2 regions of the Rhizobium sp. AN5 genome follow, and region 2 is predicted to be linked to the other one. Evidence: predicted binding sites of a transcription regulator. Region 2 holds the regulator's gene; the other holds the start of a gene.

Region 1 (4,487 bases), 660 kb from region 2:
GCCGTTTTTCAGGCGTGGCGGCGCGCGGTTCCATGCTGCGTGCCAGCTTGCGGTCCAGCGTCGTCACGGAAATACCAACCTTGACGAGACCTTTCTTGGCCATGGGCGCCAGAATATCGATATCCCGCTTGATCAGGGCCGATTTGGTGACGATGGCGACGGGATGGTCGGCCTTTGCCAGCACTTCCAGTATCTGCCGCATGATGCGCCATTCGCGCTCGATCGGCTGATAGGGGTCGGTATTGGTGCCGATGGCAATGACGCGCGGCTTGTAGCCGGGCTTCGCCAGCTCCCTTTCGAGCAGCTTTGCCGCATCCGGCTTGGCGAAAAGCTTCGCCTCGAAATCCAGCCCGGCAGAAAGCCCCATATAGCTGTGCGTCGGACGGGCGAAACAGTAGATGCAGCCATGTTCGCAGCCGCGATAGGGATTGATGGAGCGGTCGAAAGGGATGTCAGGCGATTCGTTGCGGCTGATGATGCTGCGCGGCTTTTCCACCTGCACTTCGGTGCGGAACTCCGGCAGCTCCTCCAGAGTCTGCCAGCCATCGTCGAAAACTTCCCGCTGCAGGGCCTCGAAGCGCCCGCCCGGGTTAAGTCCGGCGCCACGCCCGCGACGACGGTCGATCTCGATGCGCAGGCCCGACGCATCGGCCAGCGCATTGGCAATGTCAGGCGTATGGCTCGGCTGGAAGGCAGCCTGCCCCGAAAGCGTATGGTCTCTCATCTGGATGCTCCCAGGGTGCCGCACGCCTCTCAAGGCAAGCCAACGCCCTAAACCGTTTCCACTCGAACCGGCGTTTCATCGCCTCTTCGAATGATTAAATTCCTACCCCAGAAATGAGAACATTACAAGAACAAAAAAATGCAAAATCGATAGCTGGCCGACCCGCCACCGGGGTGCCGTTCGCGCCAATCCCACCTGAAAGTCGGCTGGAGTTAAGCCTGAACGGTCGCGGATTTTCTGACATCCAGTGCAGTGGCAATTTATTGTGCGATGCGTTAGAGCTATGCATATGTTGACAGTCATAATGGAATGCCGGGATCAGGAACCGGAACTGGCGCATACGCTGTCTGCGCTTGTAACCGGGGCCGTGGAAGGGCTGGTAAGCGACGTTGTGATCCTCGATCACGGTTCGCGCGATGGATCGTCGCGCGTCGCCGATGCCGCTGGCTGCCGTTTTTATGCGCAATGGGATATTGAGGATGTCATGCGCTCGGCGCGCGGGCATTGGATCCTGCTGGTCGAGCCGGGTGCGCGTCCGCAGAGCGGCTGGATCGAAGAGATTCTCGAATATGTGGCTGTCTGTGCCGAGCCCGCGCGTTTCTCGCCGTCCCGGTATCACAAGCGGCCGTTTTTCAGCCGGATAGTGCGCCGCCGGCCTCCCTTGGAATGCGGCTACCTGATGCCGAAAAAACATGCGGTGGCGATCGCAAAATCCGGCATGGGCCTGACACAGCTCGTGCACGCGCAAAAGCCGCGCCGCCTGAATGCGGAACTGGTTCCCGCCTGGACGGCGAGAACTTCCAACTAACCTGCAACGATGATGAAGCTGCTGTCCCTAGCGGGCGGTGAGCACCTTGCCGGGGTTCATGATGCCGGCAGGGTCAAAGGCGTGTTTGATGCGCCGCATCAGGTCCATTTCAATGCCGGGCCGGATCGCGGCCAGCTCGTCGCGCTTCAGCTGGCCGATGCCATGTTCGGCCGAAATAGAGCCGCCGAGCGACAGCACGATGCCGTGCACGATCTCGTTCATATCCCGCCAGCGACCGATGAATTCAGCTTTGTCCGCACCAACCGGCTGGGAAATATTGTAGTGGATGTTGCCATCGCCCAGATGGCCGAAGGCGCAGACGCGGGCGCCGGGAATGGCGGCAAGAACGGCCTTTTCCGCCGTTGCCATGAATTCCGGTATCTTCGACACCGGAACGGAAACGTCGTGCTTGATCGACCCGCCTTCGGGCTTTTGCGCATCCGACATGCTTTCGCGCATATGCCAGAGCGCCTGACGCTGCGCTTCCGATGAAGCGATCACCGCATCCTCGACCAGCCCGGCCGAAAAACCGCGCTCCAGCAGCGATTGCATCATCGTTTCAGCCGTCTCAGCCGAATCGGAGGTGGAGATATCGATGAGCGCGTACCAATCATGCGGCGTTTGTAGCGGATCGCGCACGCCGGGAATATGTTTGGCGGTGAATTCCACGCCGATGCGCGGCATGAGCTCAAAGCCGGTCAACGCCGTGCCGCAGAGGTTGGAGGCCATTTCGAACAGCTTCAACGCATCGTCGGTGGATCGAAGACCGGCAAAACCCACCTGATGGCCGAGCGGCACGGGGAAAAGCTTCAGCACCGCACCGGTGATAATGCCGAGCGTGCCTTCCGAACCGATGAAGAGATCGCGCAGATCGTAACCCGTATTGTCCTTTTTCAGCCGGCGAAGCCCGTCCCAGATTTCACCTGTCGGCAGCACCACTTCAAGCCCCAGGCAAAGCTGGCGCATATTGCCATAAGCGAGCACCGCCGTGCCGCCGGCATTGGTGGCCAGATTGCCGCCGATGCGGCACGAGCCCTGCGAACCGAGCGACAGCGGGAACATCCGCTCCACGGTCGATGCGGCCTTGTGAATGTCGTCGAGAATGCAGCCGGCATCCGCAACGATGGTGTTGGCGACCGGATCGATGTCGCGGATGCGGTTCATTCGCTCGAGCGAGAGGATGATGTCGGTTCCGTCAGCACGCGGCGTCTGGCCACCCACGAGGCCGGTATTGCCGGTCTGCGGCACGATGGGCGTGCCGGTCTCGCTGGCGAGCTTCAGGATGGCTGCAACCTCCTCGACAGTGCCGGGCTTGAGCAGCAGCGGTGACGCACCATGGTAAAGCCCGCGATTTTCCACGAGACGCGGCGCCATTTCCGCAGCGTCGCGTACCGCGTTCTTTTCGCCGACAATGGCAGTGAAGCGGTCGAGGATGTCGGAGGAGGGAGCGGCGATTGTCATTGGCGTCTCGCTGTCATTTGAAACGGTGGGCGAAATGGTGAAGTACCGTCAGCCTCGCGGCGCGGCGGCGCGGGAAAGGCGGTCATTGATCGCCTCTCCAAGACCGTGGGCGGGAATGGTTGTGACCGCGATTGTCGCGGCACCACTCGCATCTGCTGCTTTGAGATAATCGAACAGATTGGCGGCCGCCTCGGCAAGATCGCCGGAAGGGCTGAGGTCGAGAACGGTACGGGCGATCTCTTGTCCCTCAACCGCGATGCCGCCGAACCGGATCAGTGCCTCGCCGGAAGAAACGGACGTCGCGTCGAGGCGAACGGCTGCACCGGGCGCATAATGCGAGGCGAGCATTCCGGGTGCCTCGATGGCGGCTGATGCCTTTTCCGGCCGTTCGAGCTGGGTGCCGGTGATGCGCTCGATCTCCTCGGTGACGACGCCGCCGGGACGAAGCAGCCGCACCCGCCCGTCGTCTTCCACCTTGACGATGGTGGATTCGACACCGACGGAGGCAGCACCGCCATCAAGAATGAGGTTGATCCTGTTCCCGAGATCGGCCTCGACATGGGCCGCACTGGTGGGGCTGATCTTGCCGGAACTATTGGCACTGGGCGCAGCAAGAGGTTTGTCGAACCGGCGGATCAGATCACCGGCGAAACCCTGCGGCACGCGAATGCCGACGGTATCGAGCCCCGCCGTTGCCAGTGAGTGAATGCCGCTTGAGGGTTTCAGAGGCAGAACCAGCGTCAGCGGGCCGGGCCAGAAGGCTTCCGCAAGGCGTCGCGACACGGCATCGAAAACCGCATAACGTTCGGCCATGGCGATATCGGCCATATGGCAGATCAGCGGATTGAACTGCGGCCTGCCTTTCGTTTCGTAAATGCGGGTAATGGCCGCCGCATCGGTGGCGTCCGCAGCAAGGCCGTAGACGGTTTCCGTGGGCAGGGCGATTGGCTGGCCGCGGGAAAGCTCCTCGACGGCCGCCTGCAAGGCGGTTTCCCGCTCGTTTTCGATATCGATATGACGCGCCATGATGCTGCCTTTCAGGGCGTCAATAGCGTATTTCAGGGCCTTATGGAAAGCGCTATCGTGGCTTTTATATTGCCTTGATGATCTTGCGCATCTCGTCCGAGCGGGCGCCGAGCATAAGCACGTTTTTGAGCGCTACGCGCGGGTCGTGGGTCTGGAACAGCAGGCCGCCGCGATGAAAGGAGGTATCGATAGCGATATTCTTGTTGGGAAGCGCGTTGATGGCGACTGCGAAATACATCCGCGAATAGCGCGCATCGATGTTTTCGAAGAAGTTCTCGGTCCCGCTCAACTCGGCGAAGAAATTCGCGAAATAGAACGACCAGAGCACATGGCGCTCGGCGTCGAAACTGGTTTTCGCTGCCGTGACATGGCAATAGCCGAGATGCGGCCGCTCATCCAGCAGATGGTGGAAAACCATCTTGGGAAAACGGATGGACTGGTGGAAGCCATTGAGACGGCTATGGGTGG
Region 2 (4,487 bases):
AGAGGGAGGAGGGTGTGGCGAGCGGGCTGCGCGCCGCAATCGCCGGAACGGACAGGCCCTGGAGCCAGCACCGTTATTACGACTGGAAGTGCGGACGTTTCGACCGTGATCTGCCGCAGCCCATCATCCGGCTGCTGGCGGCGTCGCAATGACCGCCGCAAACGTAGATCATCAGGCCATTGCGCGCAGATCTTCAGTCAATTCGCCTATCCCGCCAACTTCCTCTTCATGACCAGCGTCCCGCCAGCTCTCCTTCAAACCGGCCTCGTACCATTCTTGCATGGCAGGCAGGGCGAGCAGCCGGTCGCAATAGGCTTTCGCTGCTGGCGAAAGATCCGCGCTGCCATAGGTCTGGAAACGGAATGCAACCGGGCAGAAGAAAGCATCGACCGCCGTGAATTTCTGACCGGCAAGATACGGCCCGCCGAATTTCGTGAGACCCTCGCTCCACAACGCATCGATCCGCTTTATATCGGCCTTAAGCCCGGCATCGCCACCCCTGGGTTTGACCCGAATGCCCACCGACATGGGATAAAGATTGCGCAGCGACGAAAAGCCGGCATGCATCTCACTCGCGGCCGAACGCGACCAAGCCCTCGCATGCTTGTCGCTTGCCCAGACGCCCTGGTGTCTTTCGGCAAGATATTCGACGATCGAAAGCGTTTCCCAAACCGTCATACCCTCGTCGACCAGGCAGGGCACCTTGCCCGTCGGCGAAAAGGAGGAGAAGGAGACGCCTTCACCGAACGGAATGAGCTTTTCATCAAAGGCGATACCGAGCGTGCGCATCAATACCCACGGCCGCAGCGACCATGAAGAATAGTTCTTGTTGGCTATATAAAGATCGTACATGGCGTATCTCCCGGATATGACGCGCATTTCTACACCTGCCAAGCGTTCATGGAATATCGAAAATTATCCATGGCTCCCATAAACGCCGTTGATGAATGGTGATGTGGGGTCGCTGAGAGCGCGCCTCGCGATAAGTCACCCTTTGGTGATGACTAGAAACTGACTGCGCAGCACGACAGAACTACGTTGCTAAAAAACAGCGGATGGGATCACTTCGACAATTACAGAGAGCAGCCCATTCGCCACCACGCCTGTAGCTAGACCGAAGCATCTGTATGGAGCAGGAGCTCAGTTTAGAAAGGGCAACGCGCATAGGCTGAATGGTGCATATCCTCGTGCACCCGCAAAAGCACGCCACGTTTGGAAACAGCCAAAACTATTATAGGCGCCATCTTCACGATGACGCCTATTGTAAAGTGAATACATTCGGTTCGATAAGATCAATGGTAGCGGCGGATCAGCCCCACCAGCTTGCCCTGAATTTTCACCCGGTCCGGCCCGAAGATACGGGTCTCATAGGCTGGGTTTGCCGCCTCGAGCGCAATGGAGGCTCCCTTGCGGCGGAAGCGCTTCAGCGTGGCTTCCTCGTCATCCACCAGAGCCACAACGATATCCCCGGGATTGGCGGTGTTGCCGTTGCGGATGATGACTGTGTCGCCGTCGAAAATGCCGGCCTCGATCATCGAATCACCCTTGACCTCAAGAGCGTAATGTTCGCCCGTGCCAAGCATGTCCACTGGCACGGCCACATCATGGGTGTTGTTCTGGATGGCGGAAATCGGCACGCCCGCAGCGATGCGGCCCATGACCGGCACGGTGACAGCCCCGCCCAGATCGTTGGCCGGCGTCTTGGGGGCGGGGGCCGGTTCCGGCGTCTTGGGCTTGCCAAGGCTGCCTTCGATAACGCTTGGCGAAAAGCCGCGCTGCGGCCTTGCGCCCGGCGTATAAGCCTCGGGCAGCTTGATGACTTCCAGCGCCCGAGCCCTATTCGGTAGCCGACGAATGAACCCGCGCTCTTCGAGAGCGGTTATCAGGCGGTGGATGCCGGATTTCGAAGCAAGATCGAGTGCGTCCTTCATTTCATCGAAGGAGGGCGGCACGCCGGACTCTTTCATTCGTTCATGAATGAAGAGAAGCAATTCCTGCTGTTTGCGCGTGAGCATGAGGAAAACACCCTTTAGAATCGTAGTGGAAGTCGCGAAACAAATACAGAACGAACACTATATGTTCCATATGTGTTCTGCAATCCCCTAAAATTTCGTGAAGGTGGCATCTGTTGCTGTGATGATTTGCCTCACAGCACGCAATTGTGCTTTTGTGCGGTCGAAACCGTCCCGGCATGCTCCGGGCGGAAGGCCAGCAGGATACATGTCATGACGAAACCCTATAGCGTTGACCATCTCGTTTTGCCCGTGGAAGTCATAGGCGTCGCCGTGAAGCGCCTCGTCAGTCTTGGCTTTACGGTTGCGCCGGAGGCTCTGCATCCTTTCGGCACCGAAAATGCCTGCGTATTTTTCGCCGATGGCACGTATCTGGAGCCGCTCTCAATTGCTGATCCGGCTAAATATAATGCCTCGATAGAGAGGGGTGATGTGTTCACGGGCAGGGATGTGGCCTTCCGGCAACGGGACGGGCAGGAGGGTTTTTCGGCTCTTGTCGCCAGGACCGAAGACGCCTTGATTGACCATGAGCGGTTTCGGGCAGCCGGCCTTTCGGCGGGCGATGTTTTCGAGTTTTCGCGGCCTGTTCGGATGCCGGATGGCTCGCAAGGCGAGGCGGCGTTCCGGCTGGCTTTTGCGGCAAGCGGGGCGGCCGCGGATTTCTTTTTGTTCAGTTGTCAGCGGCTTCAAGCCCTGCCGGGCGATCGCACCATGCTGGAGCGCCACGCCAATGGTGTCACCGGCCTCAGTGAAATCGTCCTGTTTTCTGGCGGCGATGCGAAGGTGGCGGGCCTGATCGAGACGGTGTTTGGCTGTGAAGGCAAACTGTCTCCGGGCGGTGATATGGTTTTCGCAACCGGCAACGCCAGCATCAGATTGACCGGAAAACCGCCTTTCAGCGGGCAGGCCCTGAATGCTCAGGATGGCAACGAAGGCGGATTGCGCGGCGCGGGCATCGTCTTTTCGTCACACGATCTTGCCGTGACAGAAGCGGTGCTTGCTGCTAATGGCGTGTCCTGCGCAAAAGCGGACGGCCGTCTGGTGGTGCCCGTAGCACCCGGTCAGGGTGTTGCCTTCGCCTTCGAGGAAAAATGATGAGCGTTACGAACAATCTTAAAGTCACTGCCGGCGACGGCGCCAGCAAGGTTTCCTTCTCGAATACCGAGCGGTTTTCGCTGATTGCCGGCCCCTGCCAGATGGAAAGCCGCGAACATGCCTTCATGATCGCTGGCGTCCTGAAGGAGCTTTGCGACAAGCTTGGAATAGGGCTTGTCTACAAGTCCTCTTTCGACAAGGCGAACCGCACTTCGCTTTCCGGCAAACGCGGCATCGGCCTGGATAACGCGATGCAGGTTTTTGCCGATCTCAAGAAGGAATTCGGTTTTCCTGTTCTGACCGACATCCACACGGAAGAGCAATGCGCCATCGTTTCCGAGGTGGTGGACGTGCTGCAGATTCCGGCGTTCCTAAGCCGCCAGACCGATCTTCTCGTTGCCGCCGCCAAAACCGGCCGCGTCATCAACGTCAAGAAAGGCCAGTTTCTGGCGCCCTGGGACATGAAGAACGTGCTTGCCAAACTGAATGAGAGCGGCAATGCGAATGTGATGTTGTGCGAGCGCGGCGCGTCCTTCGGTTACAACACGCTGGTTTCCGACATGCGCTCGTTGCCGATCATGGCAGCGCTCGGCGCACCTGTCGTGTTCGACGCCACCCATTCGGTGCAGCAGCCGGGCGGGCAGGGCGGCTCCACAGGTGGCCAGCGCGAATTCGTCGAGACGTTGGCGCGTGCGGCCGTTGCGGTTGGCGTGGCTGGCCTCTTCATCGAGACCCATGAGGATCCGGACAATGCGCCGTCAGACGGCCCTAACATGGTCCACCTGAAGGACATGCCGAAACTGCTCGAAAAGCTTCTGGCTTTCGACGCGATTACGAAAGCCTGATCGGCTGACCGTTACGGCGGGCACTTTTGTGCCAATCGATTTTAATGGCGGGCGGGCCGTTTCCGCTGCCCACCGTCATTGTAATTTCTTCGCCATCGTCTAAGACAGGCGACGGAAAATATCTGTTCCATTCCCAAGGGAGAGACCATGACTGCCATTACCGATATCATCGCGCGCGAAATTCTCGACAGCCGCGGCAATCCGACCGTTGAAGTCGACGTTTATCTCGAAGACGGCTCCATGGGCCGTGCCGCCGTTCCCTCCGGCGCCTCCACCGGCGCGCATGAGGCGGTTGAGCTGCGCGATGGCGGCAAGCGTTATCTCGGCAAGGGCGTGGAAAAGGCGGTCGAAGCCGTCAATACGGAAATCTTCGACGCCATCGGCGGTTTCGACGCTGAAAACCAGATCCAGATCGACCAGATGATGATCGCGCTCGACGGCACGCCGAACAAGTCTCGCATCGGCGCCAACGCCATCCTCGGCGTGTCGCTTGCCATTGCGAAGGCTGCCGCTGAAGCCTCCGGCCTGCCGCTTT

The links. The regulator LexA, encoded in region 2, represses DNA repair genes until DNA is damaged. The targets are predictions, from matches to a motif close to TGTTCNNNNTGTGTTCNG.
Region 1: CRP02_RS14605 (PA0069 family radical SAM protein) is a predicted target of LexA. The motif match lies at 840-857, and genes of this name have one in related genera.

What each region holds. Positions count from the first base shown of each region.
Region 1 is NZ_OCMJ01000004.1:478,978-483,464, forward strand. It holds gene CRP02_RS14605 (PA0069 family radical SAM protein) at 1-724, opposite strand, end outside; gene CRP02_RS14610 (hypothetical protein) at 1,014-1,532, shown strand; gene CRP02_RS14615 (FAD-binding oxidoreductase) at 1,560-2,993, opposite strand; gene CRP02_RS14620 (L-threonylcarbamoyladenylate synthase) at 3,042-4,019, opposite strand; gene CRP02_RS14625 (DUF6656 family protein) at 4,084-4,487, opposite strand, start outside.
Region 2 is NZ_OCMJ01000004.1:1,137,569-1,142,055, forward strand. It holds gene CRP02_RS18000 (ComEC/Rec2 family competence protein) at 1-152, shown strand, start outside; gene CRP02_RS18005 (glutathione S-transferase family protein) at 172-852, opposite strand; gene lexA (transcriptional repressor LexA) at 1,293-2,015, opposite strand; gene CRP02_RS18015 (VOC family protein) at 2,226-3,107, shown strand; gene kdsA (3-deoxy-8-phosphooctulonate synthase) at 3,107-3,952, shown strand; gene eno (phosphopyruvate hydratase) at 4,100-4,487, shown strand, end outside.